DNA from 2 places in the Schaalia hyovaginalis genome. Region 2 is predicted to be linked to the other one. Evidence: riboswitches for the same ligand, from Rfam matches in the RefSeq annotation. Region 2 holds a riboswitch; the other holds the start of a gene.

Region 1 (10,277 bases), 1.3 Mb from region 2:
GTCCTCGTTCTCGACGGGGCCGACCTCGTCGCCGATCTCGAAGCCGGAGTGGCCGAAGCCCATCTTCGTCGGGATCGGGCGTTCGGTGATGAAGGTGTCGGTGACGGCGGTGACGGAGGCGATGCGGCCGATGATGTACTGCGCGAGGTCGGCGCCGTGGCTCATGAGGTCGGGGACGACGCCGGTACCGGCCTTTTCGCGCGAGGCGCGCCAGGTGAGGGGGCCGAGGGGCGAGGAGTTGTAGTCGGCGATGAGCCAGGCGCGGATGTTCGTGATCCGGCCGAGCTGTCCCGTGCGGACGAGTTCGCGCATGTATTCGATGGCGGGGGTATGGCGGTAGTTGAAGCCGACGGCGGTAACGAGTCCGGCCTTCTCGGCGGCGAGGGTGACGGCGCGGGCCTGCTCGACGTTGACGCCCATCGGCTTTTCGATCCAGAAGGGCTTGCCGGTGTCGATCGCGGCGAGGGCGATCTCCGCATGGAGGAAGTTCGGCGAGCAGATCGACACGACCTCGACCTCGGGATCGGCGAGGAGCTCGTGGTAGTCCGCGTAGGCGCGTTGGAAGCCGAGGTCTTCGACGGCGGCGCGCTGGGCCTCCTTGACCGGGTCAGCGGCGGCGACGAGTGTGGCCTCGACGCCGAGCTCGGGGAAGCGCTCGGAGAGGGAACGGTAGGAGCGGGCGTGGAGTCGGCCCATCCAGCCGAGGGAGATCACACCGACTCCGATTGTCTTCTTGGTGCTCATTTTTTCCTCCTTACCGGCCGCCTTCGGTCGGGATCGGAGCGCGCAATCGTCATTGATAACGCGCGTCAGCAAGCTTGTAAGTACAAAAGTATCAGGCCTGTGCGGGTTTCCGCAAGGGATTCGTCAAGAGTCCGCGAATTCCCAGGTCGCAGATCAGTCGACGGGGTGGACTCGGGCTGGAGGAACGCCCGCGCCGCGCTCCGACTCCTCAGATGCGGTGATCATGAGGCTCGAGGAGCGCACGACGAGGGTTGCCGGTACCGTCACCGACACGGGTGGGGCGTCCTCGGGCCGGAGGAGGGCCGCGATCGATTCGGAGGCGAGGAGGTCGACCGACTGGTCGATGCTCGAAAAGGAGAATTCGCGCCGCTGTGCGAGGGGTGAATTGTCGTAGGAGACGAGGGCGAGGTCGCTGCCCGCCCTCAGGCCCTCGGCGAGGATCGCCGAATGCACGTCGAGGGCGAGGGTGTCGTTGTAGGCGACCGTTCCGAAAGGCGCGGCGAAATCGCGAGCGGCGCGTTCGAGGGCGTGGCGAGCATCCCCGTCGCAGACGTGCGCTGCGAACTCCATGCCTCCGTGGGCTGCCGCGAGCTCGAGCGACGCGCGACGTTCATCTGCGAGCGGCTCATAGCGCTCAGTCGACGGGCTGAAATAGGCGATGCTCGACAGTCCCTGCTCGGCGAGGTGTTCGACGATCTGTCGTGCGGCGTCGGCCTCGTCGAGGCGGACGACGGACACGACTCCGGAGTCGAGGGTGCGGTCCATGACGACGAGCGGGACGAGCCTGGCAAGATCGACGAGGGTGGCTTCGCTCATCGAGGTGCCGGGAAGGATGAGGCCTTCGGGTCGAAGTGAGAGGACGTCGTCGATCGTCGAGGCCTCAAGCCGATCGGCGAGGTCGGAGACGAGCGCGACGAGCACGTAGCCCTCCTGGGAGGCTTGGCGTCTCAGTGCGCGCAAGACGAGGTCGAAGAAGGGGTTGTCGAGGTAGGGGACGACGACGGCGAGGCGTCGGGAGCGGCTCGAGGCGAGCTCGGCAGCGGCCGTATTCGTCCGGTAGTCGAGGCGTCGGGCCTCCTCGAGGATGCGCCGACGGGTCGTCTCCGACATGCGCCCCCCGCCATTGAGTGCGAGGGAGACGAGGCCGCGGGAGACGCCCGCGGCGCGTGCGACGTCCTCCTGGGTCGCCCGCGGCCTGCGGGAGCTGCGCGGGTTCGGGTTCATCGCCCCTCCTCACATGTCCGCCGAAGCGGACGCGCGCCCGCGAATTCGAGGATAACGGAGCTGAGGGCCCGTCACCTCTCTTCGCGGGGCCTTCGGCTGCGATACGGGGCGCCGGTGGGGAAGCTATGCGCCGGAGGTCAGGCGAGGAGGTGGAGAGAGGAGATGATCGTGAGGACGGTGACGATCGGCCCGAAGATCTTCTCGTCCATGCGTCGGGCGAGGCGGCGCCCGACAAGGGAGGAAACGATGACGATCGGCGCGAGGATGAGGTCGATGAGCAGGGTGTTGCTTCGGATGATCCCGAGCCCGATCGAGATCGGGAGCTTGATGAGATTGACGATGAAGAAGAACCACGCCGTCGTCCCGAGGAAGGTTGAGACCGTGAAGCGCGAGGCGAGGAAGTACATCGAGGTGACGGGGCCGCCCGCGTTCGCCGCCATCGTCGTGAATCCTGCAAGGGTGCCGTAGACCGCTCGAGCGAGCGGGCCCTGGATCGCCGGGGGATGCGGGAGGCGCATGAGGGTGAGGGTCGTCGCGATGAGGATGAGGAGGAGCGCGCCGATGAAGCGTTTCGTCGTCGTATCCGAAGCGAAGCGGAGGAAGAGGGCGCCCAGGCTGACCCCGATGAGGACGCCGGGAACGAGGCGCTTGAGGACCGTCCAGTCCGCGTCCCGCCAGTAGGCGCGGATCGCGAGGATGTCGCCGACGAGGAGGAGGGCGAGCATCGTCCCCGTCGAATCGCGGGCGGGGAGGAAGGCGGCGAAGATCGCGACGGCGAGTGTCGCGGCGCCCGGGAGGGCAGTCTTGGAGATCCCGATCGCGAAGGCGGCGACGGCGAGTAGGATCCAGGATGAGATCGGCGACAATGTCAGCACAAATTCATCCTAGGGCTCCATCGCCTCGGATGCGAGGGGTGATCGGAAGAGGCGCAGCTGCGCGGGCGTCGGTGGCCGCGCAGCGCAGGTGGGGCTCGGCGTGTTCGGCGCCGAGCGTGCGGTCAGTTGTTCGCCGCGATCGTCACGCCGGTGTAGACACCGAAGAGCGAGGCGATGGTTCCGGCGAGGCCCGCGCTGATGAGGAGGAGCGGAGAGCCGGTAATGGCTCCGGTGGCTGCGACGATGCCGATGACGAGGGCGAGGACGGTCATGATCGCGATGAACATGCGGAAGTCGGTCGTCTTGGCGACGGGGACCTCGATGGTCTTGTGAGAAGAGATGGCGGGTGCGGACATTGGCGTGTCCCCTTTCGGTTCCGTGTGCGGAACCGTTCGGGGGGTTCCGCACGGCTTCGTGTTCGGTCAGGTGACCGGCGCGGCCTCCTTGGGCCGACGTCTCGAATATAGCAAGCTATGAGCCGTCATGTCGAGACAAACGGGGGCATCCTCTGTCACGTTTTCCCGAAACTCCGCTCGATGCCTTCGGCGGGCCCTCCGCTGCGGAGCAGGTCTTCTCGTATTGCAGTCTTCGCATCGATTCTCAAAATGTATGCACAAAATCTTGACAGGAAGGGAGTGCTTCACCTTAGATTGAAGCACGGGCCGGTTGAGCGAAGGAGCTGACCGGCGAATGGAACGAGGAGCATGCGAATGACCACTCAATACACTCCCGGGCCCCTTCTCGAGGCCTCGAGGACCACGCCCACCGTCCTGTGGAACGACTCGGCAGACCCCGATGAGCTCCGCCAGTCGATCTCCTTCGGCGGAGTCGGCGCAACCTGCAACCCCGCGATCGCCTACACCTGCATCACCCAGAAGAAGGACCGCTGGCTCCCGCGCATCGCCGAAATCGCCGAAGAACGACCCGAGGCCACCGAATCCGAAATCGGCTGGCAGGTCGTGCGAGAACTCTCCATCGAAGGAGCCAAGCTCTACGAGGGCATCTTCGACGAACACCACGGGCGCAATGGCCGGCTCTCCGTCCAAACCGACCCGCGCCTCGCCCGCTCCGCCGAGGCCCTCGTCGCCCAGGCCGTCGAGTTCTCTCAACTCGCGAAGAACATCATCGTGAAGATCCCGGCGACGAAGACCGGCATCGAAGCGATCGAAGAAGCGACCTTCCGCGGCGTCTCCATCAACGTCACCGTCTCCTTCACCGTCGCCCAGGCCATCGCAGCAGGAGAGGCCATCGAGCGCGGCCTCAAGCGCCGCGAGGCCGCCGGCCTGCCCGTCGACACCATGGGCCCCGTCGTCACGATCATGGGCGGACGCCTCGACGACTGGCTGAAGATCGTCGCCGAGCGCGATCAGCTCTTCATCGACCCGGGCGTCTTCGAATGGTCGGGCGTCGCCGCCCTCAAACGCGCCTACCACGAATTCCAAGCCCGCGGCCTGCGTGCGCGCGTGCTCTCGGCAGCCTTCCGCAATGTCATGCACTGGTCCGAGCTCATCGGCGGCGACCTCGTCGTCTCCCCGCCCTTCAAGTGGCAGGAGCGCATCAACAACTCGGACTACAAGGTCGAGAACACGATCGACCGTCCGGTCGACCCGACGATCATGGACTCCCTCCTCCGCGTTCCCGAGTTCGTCCGCGCCTACGAACCCGACGGGCTCTCAATCGACGAGTTCGAAACCTTCGGCGCAACGAGGCGGACCCTGCGCGGCTTCCTCCAATCCGACGCGGATCTCGACGCGCTCGTCCGCGACGTCATCACCCCCGCCCCCTGACCCCCACAGGGGCGGGGACCCGAGCCCCCGCCCCTCCACCCCGTCCCTGAATTCCCACGCCCCGAACAAGGAAGTTCACACATGCTCAACATCGCGATCATCGGCGCCGGCCGCATCGGTCACGTCCACGCCAAGACCATCGCCTCCCACCCCAAGGCCCGTCTCGCCCTCGTCTGCGATCCCTTCGGCGACGCCGCCGAGAAACTCGCCGGGGAATACGGCGCCCGCTCGTGCAAGGAGGCCGAGGACGTCTTCACCGACCCCGAGGTGGACGCCGTCGTCATCGGCTCCCCGACGCCCCTGCACATCCCGCACCTCCTCGCCGCCGCACGGGCCGGGAAGGCCGTCCTCTGCGAGAAGCCGATCGCCCTCGACATGAAGGACGTCATCGCAGCCCAAGCCGAACTCGACGCCATCACCACCCCCGTGATGTTCGGCTTCAACCGTCGCTTCGACCCGAACTTCGCCGCCGTCCGCACAGCCGTCCTCAACGGGCGCATCGGCGAGCTCGAACAGCTCACGATCATCTCGCGCGATCCGGCCGCCCCGCCGGTCGAGTACATCGCCGTGTCCGGAGGCATCTTCCGCGACATGACGATCCACGACTTCGACACCGCGCGCTTCTTCCTCGGCGACATCGTCGAGGTCTTCGCCGCCGGTCAGAATCTCGATCCGGAAATCGAGAAGACCGGCGACTTCGACGCCGCGGTCGTCACCCTGCGCGCCGCCTCCGGTGCCGTCGCGACGATCATCAACAACCGCCACTGCGCATCCGGATACGACCAGCGCCTCGAGGCCTCGGGCCGCGAAGGAGCCCTCTTCGCCGAGAACGTCCGCCCGACGACGGTCCGCCTCTCCAATGGCGAGGTCACCGACGCTCAGGAGCCCTACCTCGACTTCTTCCTCGAGCGCTACGCCGACGCCTACCGCATCGAGCTCTCCGAGTTCATCGAGGCCGTCGAGTCCGCTTCGCCGACGCCGACGACCATCGCCGACGCGGTCGAGGCCCTCCGCCTCGCCGAAGCCGCGACCGAGTCTGCGACGACGGGCAAGCCGGTGAGGCTCGCCTGAACACATTCGGCCGTGCCCGCGGGCGCGGCCCCAATCCGCGGGCGGTCGGCGCTGCGAGAGCGGCGCCGACCCTTCGTGCGTGAGGATGGGACCGACATGAATGAGAGCCCTGCACCCAGTCCCCAGCCCGGCCCGGCCCCTTCCACGAGGACGACCACGTACGTCGCTCCGCGTCGAACGATCCGCCTGACCATGCCCGACGGCTGGGCGCACGCGGTCCTTGCGGGCGTGGAAGCGGTGTTCATCGCCTGGGCGCTGCTCGCCTGCGGGGCGGTCGGCGCATACGCGACCGTCGCATCGAATCCCTGGATGGGGAAAGCGAGCTGGGAGTCGGCGTTCCGCCTGGGCTCCGACCTCTTGGGATTCTCCCTCGGCGCACCGCTCAATGCCGCAGGGGTCGCTTACCGCGCCGTGCCGACCCTGTTCCTCATCATCATCATCGTCATCCTCCGCCTCCTCCTGCGCTCCGGGCGCGGTTTCCCGGCCTCAGCGCTGTGGTTCGCGGTACCCGCTTTTTCGACCGTCGCCTTCCTCATCGTCGGGGGAGGCTCGTACACGCACTGGTGGCAGGCGTATCCCGGCGCCCTCGGCGTGCCCCTCATCGCCTCGGCCTGGGCCTACGCGGATGCGAAGGGCGGGTGGAAGACCCTTGCGGGCGGGCGCGACTGGCTGCACGAGGGCCTTCGCCAAGGATTCATCCTCATCCTCGTCACCGTCCTGCTCTCCGGCGCTGCCCTCACCTGGACGCTGATGGCGCACGCCGAGGAGATGAAGGCGATCCACGCCCTTCTCCTCACGGGCTCTCGGTCGGCGGACGCCCTGATCGTTGCCGTTCAAGCGCTGTACGCCCCGACATGGATCGCCTGGGCGCTGGCATGGCTTACCGGTCCGGGAGTGTGGATCGGAATCGATGCGCTCCACTCGCCGGCAGCGACCTCCTCGGAGCCGATTCCCGGGATCCCGGTTCTCGGCGCCGTTCCGACTTCGACTCCCGGGATGATCGTGGTCCTCATCCCGATCCTGGTCGCCGCACTGAGCGGCGCCGTCCTCGGCCGGGTCCGCAAACGCCGGGGACTCGCGGACCAAGTGCGCACCGGGGGAGTGGCCGTCTCCCTGTTCGCCCTGGTCCTCGTCGTGTGGCTCCCGACCTCGGTCCTGCACCTGGGCATCGAGCGCATGAGCAGACTCGGACCGGACCTCCTCCCCCTCTTCTTCGCCGTCCTCTTCGAGATCGGCGCGGTGTTCCTCCTCGCAGAGGTGTGCGTGCATCCGCGCTTCATCGAGTTCCTGCGCCTCCAATGGCGGATCTCCCGGCTCGGACCCGGACAGACGGCCCGCGATCTCGCCCCCGTCACGCCGCGCTCCTCCGCCCTCGACGATGGTGCGCGTGGGGACGAGGGCGATCGCGCAGATGCCGACGAAACCGAGAAGGAGGACGATCTCGCCGAAGAAGCACGTTCCTCACAGGCCCTTGACCCCCTTCCCGCAGCCGACGGCGACCATGAGGCATGCGGCGGAGCCCCTGCCGAGCAAGCCGGGGCCGACCGCGTCCGTGCCGACGCGACCGGCGCCGAAGCGCAGGCCCCCAGGGCGAAGGCCCCGGTGCCGCCGATCCCCGTGCCTCTCGAGGAGGTCCTCGGTGAGGCGACGAGACGGATCCCGGCCGTGAAATCGCCCGCACTCCAAGCCGCAGAAGGACGGGGCGCTTCGACTGCGGGCGCGCCCGAGGAAGACGACGAGGCTGAGACGAGGATGCGACATGACGGTGAATGAATCCGAGAGCGTCCATGCGCCGATTCCCGATGCCGGCATCGCGGTCCTCGTCTCCGGCGAGGGCTCGAACATGCGCGCCCTGGTCGCCGCAGCCGAAGAACCGGCATGGGGAGGCGGGATCGCCTGCGTCCTCGCAGACAGGCGATGCGCGGCGATCGATTGGGCCGACGCCCACCGAATCCCGACGCGCGTGCTGAAGCTCAAGGACCACCCGGACCGGAGGGCCTGGGACCTGGCGCTCGTCGGGGCCCTGGACGGATTCGAGCCGGACCTCGTTGTGAGCGCCGGCTTCCTCAAGCTCCTCGGCCCCGCCGTGCTCACCCGCTACGAGGGGCGGATCCTCAACACGCACAACTCGCTCCTCCCCGCATTCCCGGGAGTCCGCGGCCCCGCCGACGCCCTCGAATCCGGGGTCAAGATCGCGGGCGCCACCCTCTTCTTCGTCGATGCGGGGACCGATACCGGCCCGATCATCGCCCAGACCGCCGTCCCGGTGGAGGACGACGACACCCCGGAGAGCCTCCTCGAACGCATCAAGAGCGCCGAACGCGTCCAGCTCGTCGAATCAATCGGCTGCCTCATCCGTGAAGGCTGGACGATCCGGGGGCGCCGCGTCCGATTCGGACAGCGCTGACCGGAGCGCATCGCGGAGCGCCTACCGCCCTGGGCGTAAAGAGCGCTACGATCAAGGCGGCCGCGACTGGCGAGGGTGGGACACCACCGGGGAGCGGCCGCACGATCCCATGAGGCGTCGCCCGCCTGGGCGCCGGGACATGAAGACACCGACATCGGAGGAAAACATGTCCGTACGCCTGGACAATCTCGAATCCATCGATCGGCGCCCCCTCAAGCGCGCCCTGATCTCCGTCTACGACAAGACCGGCCTGATGCCCCTCGCCGAAGCCCTCGCGGCCGCGGGCATCGAGATCGTCTCGACCGGTTCGACCGCCTCGCGCATCGCCGAGGCCGGGATCCCGGTCACCCCCGTTGAAGCCGTCACCGGCTTCCCCGAGTGCCTCGAAGGGCGAGTGAAGACCCTCCACCCGCGCATCCACGCGGGCATCCTCGCCGACCAGCGCAAGGCCGGTCACCGCGATCAGCTCGTCGAGCTCGGCGTGGCCGCCTTCGATCTGGTGATCTGCAACCTCTACCCCTTCTCCGCGACCGTCGCCTCGGGAGCCTCCTTCGACGAGTGCGTCGAGCAGATCGACATCGGCGGCCCCTCGATGGTGCGCGCCGCCGCGAAGAACCACCCCTCGGTCGCAGTCGTCACCTCGCCCGATCGCTACGCGGATGTCATCGCCGCAGCCGAGTCCGGGCGGGGATTCACCCTCGAGGAGCGCCGCGGGCTCGCCGCTGAGGCATTCGTCCACACGGCCCTCTACGATCTCGCGATCTCGGGCTGGTTCGCCGGGGAACTCGAGCGCGAGGACCTCGCCGACGAGCTCGACCTCGCCTGCGAAGAACGGCTCGACGCGGCCGACGCCGCCTTCCTCGCGGCCTTCGGCGGCGACGAGGACACGAGCGGGACCGGGGGGGAAACGGCCGAAGAGGCGAGCGATGAGGCCTTCCCGGTCGTCGTCGCCGAGTCCTTCGAGCGCGTCCGGGCCCTCCGCTACGGTGAGAACCCGCACCAGAACGCGGCCGTCTACCGCCTCCTCGACCCCGAGCTCCTCTTCTGCGAAGAGGGCGACGAGGCCGATGAGGATGCGCCCCTGCCGGGCATCGCGAACGCCCGCCAGCTCCACGGCAAGGCGATGAGCTACAACAACTACACCGACGGGGATGCGGCGATCCGCGCAGCCTACGACCACGAGCGCCCCTGCGTCGCGATCATCAAGCACGCGAACCCCTGCGGCATCGCCGTCGCCGACGACATCGCCGAGGCCCACCGCAAGGCCCACGCCTGCGATCCCGTCTCCGCCTTCGGCGGCGTCATCGCGACCAACCGGCCCGTCACGGTCGAACTCGCCGAACAGATCGTCCCGATCTTCACCGAAGTCGTCCTCGCCCCCGCCTACGAGGACGGGGCCCTCGAGGTCCTCGCGGCGAAGAAGAACCTCAGGGTCCTCGAAGTGCTCCCGCCCGAGCGCGGCCAGGCCGAGTTCAAGCAGATCTCGGGCGGCCTGCTCGTTCAGGAGCGCGACGACGTCGACGCCCCCGGCGACGACCCGGCCAACTGGGCCCTCGTGGCCGGCGAGCCCGCCGATGCGAAGACCCTCGCCGACCTCGAGTTCGCATGGAGGACGGTCCGAGCGGTCCGCTCGAACGCGATCCTCCTCGTCAAGGACGAGGCCTCGGTCGGCGTCGGAATGGGGCAGGTCAACCGGGTCGATTCGTGCAGGCTCGCCGTGGAGAGGGCGAACACCCTCGGCGGCCGTGCCACCGGCGACGCCGCGAAGGACGCGGGAGCCGACATCCAGTCGGCCGGTGGCGCCCGCGCAGACGACATCATCGCCGACGCCCCGGAGCAGCGCTCGATCGGCGCAGTCGCCGCATCCGACGCCTTCTTCCCCTTCGCCGACGGCCTCCAGGTCCTCATCGACGCCGGCGTGAAGGCCGTCGTCCAGCCCGGCGGCTCGATCCGCGACGAGGAATCGATCGAGGCGGCCAAGGCCGCGGGCATCACGATGTACCTCACGGGCACCCGCCACTTCGCGCACTGATCCGCCCTCGCGGCCGGCGCGCGAATGAACGATCATGGGTCTTCGTGAAGGCGCCCCCTTCGCGAAGAAAGGACAGTTCCCACATGCGAGACCCCCTCGCGCGCGCGGCCGCGGATGCGGGCATCGCGCTGCCCCCG
Region 2 (10,277 bases):
GCGAACCGAAAGGTTCGCGGCCGCCTCTGGTGTCAGGCCGTTGCGGGCGTCATCCGGCCTGGCAGACGGTGCCCTCCTCCGGCAGGGCGCCGGTGTTGAGGTAGTCGACGGCTGCCGCGTCGACGCAGCTCGAACGGTCGGAGAAGGAGGCTCCGTGGCCGGTCCCCTCGAGGGTGAGGAAGGAGGCTTTGCCGAGCTGCTCGGCGAGTTCCTTGCCGTGCTGGAAGGGGGTGGCGTGGTCGCCGGTGATGCCGATGACGAGGAGCGGGTTCTTCACCTTGGAGGCGTCGAAGGTGTCCGTGAAGTCCGTGCCGGTCTCGGGCAGCGACGCGCACTCGAACTTCGTGTACTCGGAGATCACCTCGTCGGTGAGCTCGGGGCCGCCGATGAACTCGGGGACGCCCACCTTCTTGATGTGCTCGATGAGGCCGGCGACGTCGGGCGTCTTCGGCGTGGAGGGGCAGACGGTGAGCTGGCCGGCGGTGTCGATCTCGGCGCCGCCGCTCGCGATCTGCGCGGAGAGCTCGTCGATCGCCTGCTGGTCGCCGGACTTGGCCTTGCCGAGGAGATCGAGGGAGGAGGCCTGGGCCTCGGGGAAGTTGTAGAGGGCGCTCGTGAGGAAGTCGCGGAGCACCGAGCCGGTGATCTCCGTGCCGTCGCTCGCCTTGAGCGGCGTCTCGTCGAGGGACTTCTTGTAGTCGAGCATCTCCCGTTCGGAGGTGAAGGGACAGGTGACGGGCGCGCCCTCCAGGGTGGTCATCTTCGTGCAGGAGTCGGCCAGGGCGCCGGCCGCCTTTGCGACGGCGACCTGCTGGTCGTAGTTGTGCTCGATGCTTCCCCACTTCGCGTTCTCGGCGGAGTCGAGGATCATGCGTCCGGCGGTCGAGGGGAAGAGGGTCGCGTAGGTCGCGCCGAGCATCGTCCCGTAGGAGTAGCCGAGGTAGTCGAGGCGCGGCGCGCCCGAGAGGACTCGGAGGAGCTCCATGTCGCGGGCGACGTAGGAGGTGCCCATGTAGTGGGCGACCGGGTTCGCCTTGGCGCATTCAGCGAGCTGCACGGCGCCGAGCTCGGACTCGGAGGGGCAGGAGACCGGGGTCGAGCGTCCGACGCCCCGGGGGTCGAAGCCCCAGGTCTCATGGGTCTCCATGACCTTGGCGTAGGCCGGGGTCGCAGGCATGGCCATCGCCTGCTGGACGCCGCTGGCGCCGGGGCCGCCCGGATTCATGAAGAGCGGGATCGCCTTATCGGGATCGCCGGTGGAGGGGATCCTCACGACGGCGAGGTCGATCGTCCTCGTGTCGGAGGGGTTCGTCCAGTCCATCGGCGCCTTCACGGTGCCGCATTCGTAAGCCGAGACGTCGACCTTGGCCTCTTCGAGGACCGGGGAGACCTGGTCGTCCAGTCCGTCCTCGGACGCGCAGGGGTGCCAGTCGATCTTCTGCTCGTAGATGCTCTTGTAGGTCCGCTGCTGCCATGCGCCGTCCAGGGTGGTGTCCGAGGCGAGGGGCGCTCCGGATTGAGCGCTCGAGTCCCGGGTCGGGGCGGCAGGCGAGCAGGCGGCGAGGCCGATCACGGCGAGCATCGCACTGGTGAGGGCGAGGGGCTTGCGCCAGGAGGCGCGGCCGGTCGTCATTGCGGTCACGGAAGGGGTCTCCTTTTCGCTGAGGTCGAGATGAAGCGGGGTGCGTTTGCCGGAGGTCCTGCCCGGGGTCACTGATCGGCTCCGTCGGCGATGGTGGTGCCTTCGGCGGGAAGAGTGCCGTTCACCAGGTAGTCGGCGACCGTCCGGTCGAGGAGCGGGGAGCGTCCGCCGAAGGAGAGTCCGTGCCCGTGCGCGTCGAAGGTGAGCAGACGGGCGTTGCCGAGCTGTTCGACGAGGCGCTCCGAGAAGGCGTAGGGCGTCGCGTGGTCGCCCTTCGTCCCGATGACGAGGATCGGGGTCTTCGTGTTGGGCGCGTGGAAGCTCGTGTTGATGTCGGTTCCGACCTCGGGGAGGACCGCGCAGCGCAGGTCGACGAAGTCGCCGATGGTCTTGTCGTTGACTTCGGGGCCGCCGATGAGCGCGGGCACGCCGGTCTTCTTCATGTGTTCGACGAGGCCGGCGACGTCGGGGGTCTTCATTGCGGAGTGGCAGGTGATGACCTCACCGGTGGGGTCGAAGAGGGGACCGGAGGGGGCTTCCGGGGCGCCCGACTGGGCGCCGTCGGCACCGGACTGGCCGCCGTCCGCCGGCTTGTCGGCGGGGGAGGAGCTGATACCGGCGAGGATGAGGAGTTCGTCGATGTCCGCCTGGGCCCCTCCGGCTGCCTTCTTCACGACGGAGAGGCGCTGGGCGCGTTCGGCCGGGGACTTGTAGAGCGTGTCGACGAGGAACTGGACGAGCATGCCGCCGGAGAGCTCGGCGCCGTCGCTCCCCTTCCAGGGGGAGGCGTCGAGGGAATCGCGCAGGGCGAGCAGGCCCTCGGTGTCGGTGAAGGGGCAGGTGGTCCCGTCAGCGCAGGTGGTCGCGATCATGGCGTCGATCTCTGCGGAGAGGGCGACCTGCTGGTCGAAGCCCGTGGTCAGGTGCGCCCAGTCGCCCGCGAGGGCGGAGTCGAGGACCATGCGCCCGGCGTTGCCGGGGAAGAGCGTGGCGTAGGTCGAGCCGAGGACCGTTCCGTAGGAGTAGCCGAGGTAGTCGAAGCGCTCGGCGCCGGTGAGGGAGCGCATCATCTCCATGTCGCGGGCGACTTGGGAGGTGCCCATGTAGCGGGTGAGGGGGTTCTTCGCGATGCATTCGGAGAGGCGGCGCGCGGGGATTGTCGAGGAGGACTGGCAGCCCAGGGGGCTCGAGGCTCCGACGCCGCGCGGGTCGACGGCGTAGACGTCGTACTCCTTGAGGACGGTGCCGAAGGTGGCCTGCTTCGCCAGGTCGAGGGCGAGCGAGGACGCGGTGAGGCCGGGGCCGCCGGGGTTGATGAAGAGGGGCTTGCCGCCCTTGCCGTTCTCCGAGCCCGCTGCCGCATCCGAGGCCTTGGAACGCAGCCTCATGACGGCCAGTTCGGTGGTCCGTTCATCTTCGGGATCGGCCCAGTTCATCGGGGCCTGCACTCGGGCGCAGTCGAAGTTCTCGGCGGTGATGCCCTGCTCCTTGGCGGCCTCGAGGCCCGTGGCGGTGAGTCCGTCTTCTTCGGTGCAGGGGCGCCATGCGATCTTCTGCTTGTAGAGGTCGGTGTAGGTGGATTGCTGCCATGCCGAGGTGAGGGAGACGTCCGAGGCGACGCGGGGCCCCGGATTCTCGCCGGCCCCCTTGAAGACGGTCGAGGGCGAGCACGCGGTCAGGGCGAGGGCCGCGAGGGCTGCGCTGGTGAGAGCGAGAGGTCGGCGCCAGGTGGAGCGGCCGGTGGTCGGTCGGGTCACTGAGGGATCTCCTTGCTGTGTGATCGTGTCCGTTGATCACGTGATGCGGTCAGGGCTTGCCTTCGGCGGATCGCCGAGGGCGCGGGCCGGGAAGGGGCGGGGTGTGCGCCCCGGGCGCCGATGGGCTCACGCTCTCAATGCTTCCTGAATGTTCCCTGGACGATGAAAGCGGCGGAATCGCGCGCTTCTGGGGCTCTCAGTGATGTTCCCTAAGGGGAAAATGCGGGGGTTCCCGGGTGCGCTACTCTGTCCCCATGATTGACGCAGCTCCTCGCGATTCGAAGTTCATCCTCACCCTGTCGTGCCCCGACCAGCCGGGCATCGTGCATGCCGTGTCCGGCGTCATCGGCGAGGTCGAGGGCAACATCATCCAGTCGCAGCAGTTCGGGGATCCCGATTCGGGCCTCTTCTTCATGCGCGTCGAGGTGGATTCTCCGGTCGGGCGGGGCCCGGTCGAGGACGGGCTGAAGCGGGTTGCGGAGCGTTTCGGGGCGACGTGGTCCCTCGATGCCCTGGGGCGTCCGCTGCGGACGATCATCATGGTGTCGCGCGAGGGCCACTGCCTCACTGATCTCCTGTACCGTCAGCGCTCGCAGGGCCTGCCGATCGAGGTCGTCGCCGTGGTCGGCAACCATCCGGATCTGGCGCCCGTCGCGCAGTTCTACGGCGTGCCCTTCCTCAACATCCCGGTGACGAAGGAGACGAAGGCGAAGGCGGAGGAGGAGCTGCTCGCCCTCATCCGCTCCGAGAAGGTCGAGCTCGTCGTCCTCGCCCGTTACATGCAGATCCTTTCGGACAAGGTGTGCGAGGAGATGTCGGGTCGGATCATCAACATCCACCACTCCTTCCTTCCGTCGTTCAAGGGCGCGCGCCCCTATGCGCAGGCCCACGATCGCGGCGTGAAGCTCATCGGCGCGACCGCACACTACGTGACGGCCGATCTCGATGAGGGGCCGATCATCGAGCAGGACGTCACCCGGGTGACGCACGCCGATTCGACGCCGGACATGGTGGCCCTGGGCCAGGACGTCGAGCGCCGGGTCCTCGCCCAGGCGGTCCGCTGGCACGTCGAGCGCCGCGTCCTCATGGACGGCTCCAGGACCGTCGTCTTCTCCCGCTGACGCCCCGGCCCCGCTCCCGCGAAGAAGCCTCAGCTTCGCCCCGTCGGGAGGCGAGTGGCGGCCCCTGCGGCGTCGTTCACGGGTGAACGAGCGCATCCGCGCAGTTCTCGGACGCGGAGTCGACTTCGATCGTCGTGTGCCCGATGGCGACCGGGAAGTGCGTCGCCGCGCATTCGCGGACGAGGGCGACCAGGGCGTCCCGGCCGCGCGCATCGAGCTCGGCGGAGACTTTCAGGTGCGCGGTGAGCGTGACGATTCCGGTTGAGATCGTCGAGACGTGAAGGTCGTGGACGTCCTCGACGCCCGGCATCGCTTCGAGGTGCGCGCGCAGCCGCGTGGTGTCGAGCCCTTCCGGTGCGGTTTCGAGGAGGATCCTCGCCGAGGCGCGCAGGAGGCTGAGGGCGCGCGGCGCCATGAATGCCGCGATCGCGAGTGAGGCGAGGGCGTCGGCTCCGCCCCATCCGGTCGTGAGAGTGACGATGGCGGCGAGGATGACTGCGAAGGATCCGAGTGCGTCGGCGGTGACCTCGAGGAAGGCCGCGCGGATATTGAGGTTGTCGTTGCGGCCTCCTGCGAGGACGGCGAATGACGCGGCGTTCGCGACCAGGCCGATGATGCCGACGACGAGTACCGGCAGGGGCTCCATCGAGGGCGGCGCGGCGAGGCGCGAGAGGGCTTCGACGACGATCACGGCGGTGAGCACCATGAGCATTCCGGCCTGCAGTCCGCCTGCGAGGACCTCCGCCCTTGCGAATCCCCATGATCGTTCGTCGGTGCGCGGCTTCGTCGCGAGGCGCGAGGCGATGAGGGCGACCGCCAATCCGGTCGAGTCGACGGCCATGTGTCCGGCGTCCGCTGCGAGTGAGAGGGAGCCTGAGATGAGCGCGGCGATGAGTTCGGCGACGAGAACGGTGCCCGTAACGGCGACGGCGATGTTCAGGCGCAGGCGAATCGACGCCGAGTCGGGCAGGGGGCGGGTGCGGCCGTGGTCGTGCGCGTGCATCTGAGAATCATCCTCCTTGTACCCCTGGGGGGTATTTCCTTCATCCATGTATACCCCTCCGCTCACGTGCAGTCCAGACCTCTTCGCGTCCCGGTGCTTGCTTCACGCTGATCTTTCGGAGAAATCCCTTCGAAAACGCCTGTGGAGCAAGCAGTCGGGCCCCGTTGCGGGACATGAGGCGCCCGAAGGGGCGTGGTCCCCGATGCGCGCGGGCGATCCGGCGCGCTAGGGTGGGGGAGTCGTGACTGGCGAACAGGTGGGAAACCACCGGGGAGCGATGAACTGGCATCGAGGCCGCCCGCCTGGGCCCAGATGTCGACCGAGAAATCGGCGGTTCGGAGAAACAGGAGAACCAATGGATTCCCTCAATGACATGACCCTTGCCGAGCTCGATCCGGAGATCAGGGCGGTCCTCGATCAGGAGCTCGAGCGTCAGCGGACGACGCTCGAGATGATCGCCTCGGAGAACTTCGTCCCCCGCGCGGTGCTCGAGGCGCAAGGATCGGTGCTGACGAACAAGTACGCGGAGGGCTACCCCGGCCACCGCTACTACGGCGGCTGCGAGTTCGTCGACGTCGCCGAGTCCCTCGCGATCGAGCGCGCGAAGAAGGTCTTCGAAGGCGCGGACTACGTGAACGTCCAGCCCCACGCCGGCGCGCAGGCGAACGCCGCGGCGCTCATGGCGATGGCGAACGTCGGTGACGCGATCCTCGGCCTCTCGCTCGCCCACGGCGGTCACCTCACCCACGGCATGAAGATCAACTTCTCGGGGAAGAACTACAGGGCCGTCGCCTACGAGGTCGACCGCGAGACGATGCGGATCGAGCCCGAGCAGGTCCGCGAAGCGGCGCTGCGAGAACGTCCGAAGGTCATCATCGCGGGCTGGTCCGCCTACCCGCGCCACCTCGACTTCTCGGCCTTCCGCGAGATCGCCGACGAGGTCGGAGCCGCCCTGTGGGTCGACATGGCCCATTTCGCGGGCCTGGTGGCAGCCGGCCTCCATCCGAGCCCCGTCCCCCACGCCGATGTGGTCACCACGACCGTTCACAAGACCCTCGGGGGGCCGCGTTCGGGCATGATCCTGTCTTCGCGCGGCGAGCAGTGGGGCAAGAAGATCAACTCCGCGGTCTTCCCCGGCCAGCAGGGCGGTCCTCTCATGCACGCGATCGCCGCCAAGGCAATCGCGATGAAGGTCGCGCAGACCGAGGAGTTCAAGGACCGCCAGCGCCGTACCCTCGAGGGCGCGCAGATCCTCGCCGAGCGCCTCGGAGCGGACGACGCGAAGGCCGCGGGCGTCAAGCTCGTCACCGGCGGAACCGATGTCCACCTCGTCCTGGTCGATCTCGTGGATTCCGTCCTCGACGGCCAGCAGGCCGAGGACCTCCTCCACGAGGTCGGAATCACCGTCAACCGGAACGCGGTGCCCTTCGACCCGCGCCCCCCGAAGATCACCTCGGGCCTGCGGATCGGTACCCCTGCGCTGGCCACGCGCGGTTTCGACGCGAAGGACTTCGCCGAGGTCGCCGACATCATCGGCACGACCCTCGTCCAGGGCGCCTCCGGCGCGTCCGTCGACGTCGAGGGGCTGCGCGCCCGCGTGAAGGCCCTCACCGACGCCCATCCGCTCTACGCGGGAATCGGCGAATGAGGGCGCCTTGGGAGGGGCCCGCGAAGGTCCTCGACGGTTCGGCGACCGCGGCCGCGATCAAGGCCGAGCTCGCCGAACGGGTGGCCGTCCTGCGCGAACGCGGTATCGTTCCCGGTCTGGGGACGATCCTCGTCGGCCAGGACCCGGGCTCGGTCGCCTACGTGGCGGGCAAGCACCGGGATTGCGCCGAGGTCGGCATCGCCTCGATCCGCGTCGACCTGCCCGAGACGGCGACCCAGGAGGAGATCGAGGCCGCCGTCGACAGGCTCAACGCCGACCCGGCCTGCACGGGCTACATCGTGCAGCTCCCCCTGCCCAAGGGGATCGATCAGAACGCGGTGCTCGAGCGGATCGATCCGGCCAAGGACGCCGACGGCCTCCACCCGACGAACCTCGGCCGCCTCGTCCTGCGCGCCTCCGGACCGATCGACTCGCCGCTGCCCTGCACGCCCCGGGCCGTCATCGAACTCATGACCCGTCACGGGATCGACCTCGCAGGCAAGGACGTGTGCGTCGTCGGCCGCGGCGTCACCGTCGGCCGATCCATCGGACTGCTGCTCATGCGCCGTGAGATCAACGCGACGGTCACCATCTGCCACACGGGCACCGCCGACCTCGCCGATCACGTGTCCCGTGCGGACGTCGTCGTGGCGGCCGCGGGATCGGTCGGCCTCATCACTAGGGACATGGTCAAGCCCGGAGCCGTCGTCCTCGACGTCGGCGTCTCCCGGGTCCTCGCCGAGGAGGGCAAGTCGCGCCTCTTCGGGGACGTCGCCGACGGAGTCGACGAGGTCGCCTCCTGGCTCTCGCCCAATCCGAAGGGCGTGGGGCCGATGACGCGCGCCCTGCTCGTCATGAATGTCGTCGAGGCCGCAGAACGCGCCGCCGAGTAGTGCTGCGGGGGCGGGCCCAGGGCCCGCCCCCGCGCCCGCTCGCGCCGATGAGAAGGGAAGTCCATTCATGCTGCCGCACGTCGATTCCGAGGTCGGGCGCCTCGTCTCCGTGCTCACCCACAGGCCGGGCAAGGAGATGAACAGGCTCACGCCCTCGAATATGGGCGAGCTGCTCTTCGACGACCTCATCTGGTTGGAGCGCGCCCAGGCGGAGCACGATGCGATGACCTCGCTCATGCGCGCCCGCGGCATCGAGGTGCTGTATTTCGCCGATCTCCTCGCCGAGGCGCTCGCCCAACCGGGAGGCCGTGAGGAATCCCTCGAGCTGGTCTTCACCGAGCGGACCGTCGGCCCCGCCGCCCTCGACGCCCTTCGGGACTTCGGCGCCTCCCTCGCCCCCCGCGACCTCGCCGAGGTTCTCATCGCCGGGCTGACGAAGCGCGAGCTCCTCGAGCGCGCGCCCGAACCGGCCTCGACGTGGATCTCGGGCATGGACCTCGACGACTTCATCCTCGCGCCCCTTCCGAACCATCTGTTCACGCGGGACACCTCCTCGTGGATCGCCGGCGGCGTCGCCGTCTCGTCGATGCGCAAGGCCGCCCGTCGCCGCGAGACTATCAATCAGGAGATCGTCTACCGCCTCCACCCGCGCTTCGCCTCGAAGGAGATCCCCTTCTGGAAGCACGGGACCCTCGACGGTTCGGCGACGATCGAGGGCGGCGACATCCTCAATGTCGGCAATGGCGCGCTCATCGTCGGCGCCTCGGAGCGCACGACCCCTCAGGGCGTCGAAAGACTCGCCCAGCGGCTCTTCGCGCAGGGGGCGGCCAGGGAGATCATCGTCCTCCAGATCGCGAAGAAGCGCGCCCAGATGCATCTCGACACGATTCTCACGATGCTCGATGAGCGCACCTTCACCGCTTACGCGAGGCTCGGACGCGTGCGCACGCAGGTGATCCGCCCGGGCTCGGGAGGCGCCCTCGAGATCACGGTCCATGAGGCGGAGGAGATGGAGTCGGTCTTCGCCGCGGCGCTCGGCGTCGATGAGATCCGAATCCTCACCGTGCCCGCGGATTCGCTCACCGCCGAGCGCGAGCAGTGGAACGACGGTTCGAACCTGCTCGCCCTCGAACCCGGGGTCGTCATGGCGTACGAGCGCAATGCGGCCTCGAACGACTTCTTCGCCGCCCAGGGCTTCGAGGTCGTGACCATTCCGGGTAATGAGCTCGGGCGGGGGCGCGGCGGCGCGCACTGCATGACCTGCCCGATCAACCGCGATAGCTTGTCCCGGCACTGAGGACCGCGCAGACTGATCCTCGAAGCCACCGCATCCGAAAGCCGACGGGCCCTTCCCGGGCCCCGATAGGAGACACCCGCTCATGACGCACCCCCTGCACGGACGCCACCTCCTCCGCGAGATCGACTTCACCCCCGCGGAGTGGCTCTCCCTCATCGACCTCGCCGCCGAGCTCAAGGCCGCGAAGCGGAACGGCACCGAGGTGCAGCGCCTCAAGGGCAAGAACATCGCCCTCGTCTTCGAGAAGACCTCGACGAGGACCCGCTGCTCCTTCGAGGTGGCAGCCTTCGACCAGGGCGCGCACACGACGTACCTGGACCCCTCCGGCTCCCAGATCGGGCACAAGGAGTCCGTCGCGGACACCGCGCGCGTCCTCGGGCGTTTCTTCGACGGCATTGAATACCGCGGCGACGACCAGTCGAAGGTCGAGCTCTTGGCGGAGCTGTCGGGAGTGCCCGTGTGGAACGGCCTCACCGATGACTGGCACCCCACTCAGATGCTCTGCGATGCGCTCACGATGCGCGAGCACGCGGGCAAGCCCCTGAGCGAGGTCTCCTTCGCCTACGTGGGCGATGCGCGCTTCAACACCGGGCGCTCGCTCCTCGTCAACGGCGCCCTCATCGGCGCGGACGTCCGCATCGTCGCCCCGAAGCAGCTGTGGCCCTCCGGCGAGGTCGTCGAGGCTGCCGAGGCGATCGCGAAGGAGACCGGCGCCCGGATCGCCCTCACCGAGTCGATCGACGAGGGCGTGGCCGGCGTGGACTTCGTCCACACCGACATCTGGGTGTCGATGGGAGAGCCGAAGGAGGTGTGGGACGAGCGGATCGCCCTGCTCAAGCCCTATCAGGTGAACGCCGCCCTCATGGCCAAGGCCGCTCCGGGCGCGAAGTTCATGCACTGCCTGCCCGCCTTCCAC

Evidence for each region. A riboswitch is a leader RNA that binds a small molecule or an ion and turns the genes downstream of it on or off. The one in region 2 is predicted to bind ZMP and ZTP.
Region 1: linked by a shared signal. The riboswitch ahead of purH (bifunctional phosphoribosylaminoimidazolecarboxamide formyltransferase/IMP cyclohydrolase) and the one ahead of glyA (serine hydroxymethyltransferase) in region 2 are both predicted to bind ZMP and ZTP.

The regions. Positions count from the first base shown of each region.
Region 1 is NZ_JACHMK010000001.1:825,755-836,031, forward strand. Features, by position in the region: gene HD592_RS03490 (Gfo/Idh/MocA family protein) at 1-744, opposite strand, end outside; gene HD592_RS03495 (LacI family DNA-binding transcriptional regulator) at 898-1,968, opposite strand; gene HD592_RS03500 (TSUP family transporter) at 2,106-2,843, opposite strand; gene HD592_RS03505 (mandelate racemase) at 2,966-3,199, opposite strand; gene HD592_RS03510 (transaldolase family protein) at 3,554-4,630, shown strand; gene iolG (inositol 2-dehydrogenase) at 4,712-5,701, shown strand; gene HD592_RS03520 (cell division protein PerM) at 5,798-7,474, shown strand; gene purN (phosphoribosylglycinamide formyltransferase) at 7,461-8,108, shown strand; ZMP/ZTP riboswitch at 8,161-8,246, shown strand; gene purH (bifunctional phosphoribosylaminoimidazolecarboxamide formyltransferase/IMP cyclohydrolase) at 8,275-10,140, shown strand; gene HD592_RS03535 (ABC transporter transmembrane domain-containing protein) at 10,224-10,277, shown strand, end outside.
Region 2 is NZ_JACHMK010000001.1:2,082,511-2,092,787, reverse strand. Features, by position in the region: gene HD592_RS09205 (alpha/beta fold hydrolase) at 50-1,633, opposite strand; gene HD592_RS09200 (alpha/beta fold hydrolase) at 1,711-3,399, opposite strand; gene purU (formyltetrahydrofolate deformylase) at 3,654-4,520, shown strand; gene HD592_RS09190 (cation diffusion facilitator family transporter) at 4,597-5,571, opposite strand; ZMP/ZTP riboswitch at 5,755-5,838, shown strand; gene glyA (serine hydroxymethyltransferase) at 5,879-7,171, shown strand; gene HD592_RS09180 (bifunctional methylenetetrahydrofolate dehydrogenase/methenyltetrahydrofolate cyclohydrolase) at 7,168-8,064, shown strand; gene HD592_RS09175 (arginine deiminase) at 8,132-9,361, shown strand; gene argF (ornithine carbamoyltransferase) at 9,444-10,277, shown strand, end outside.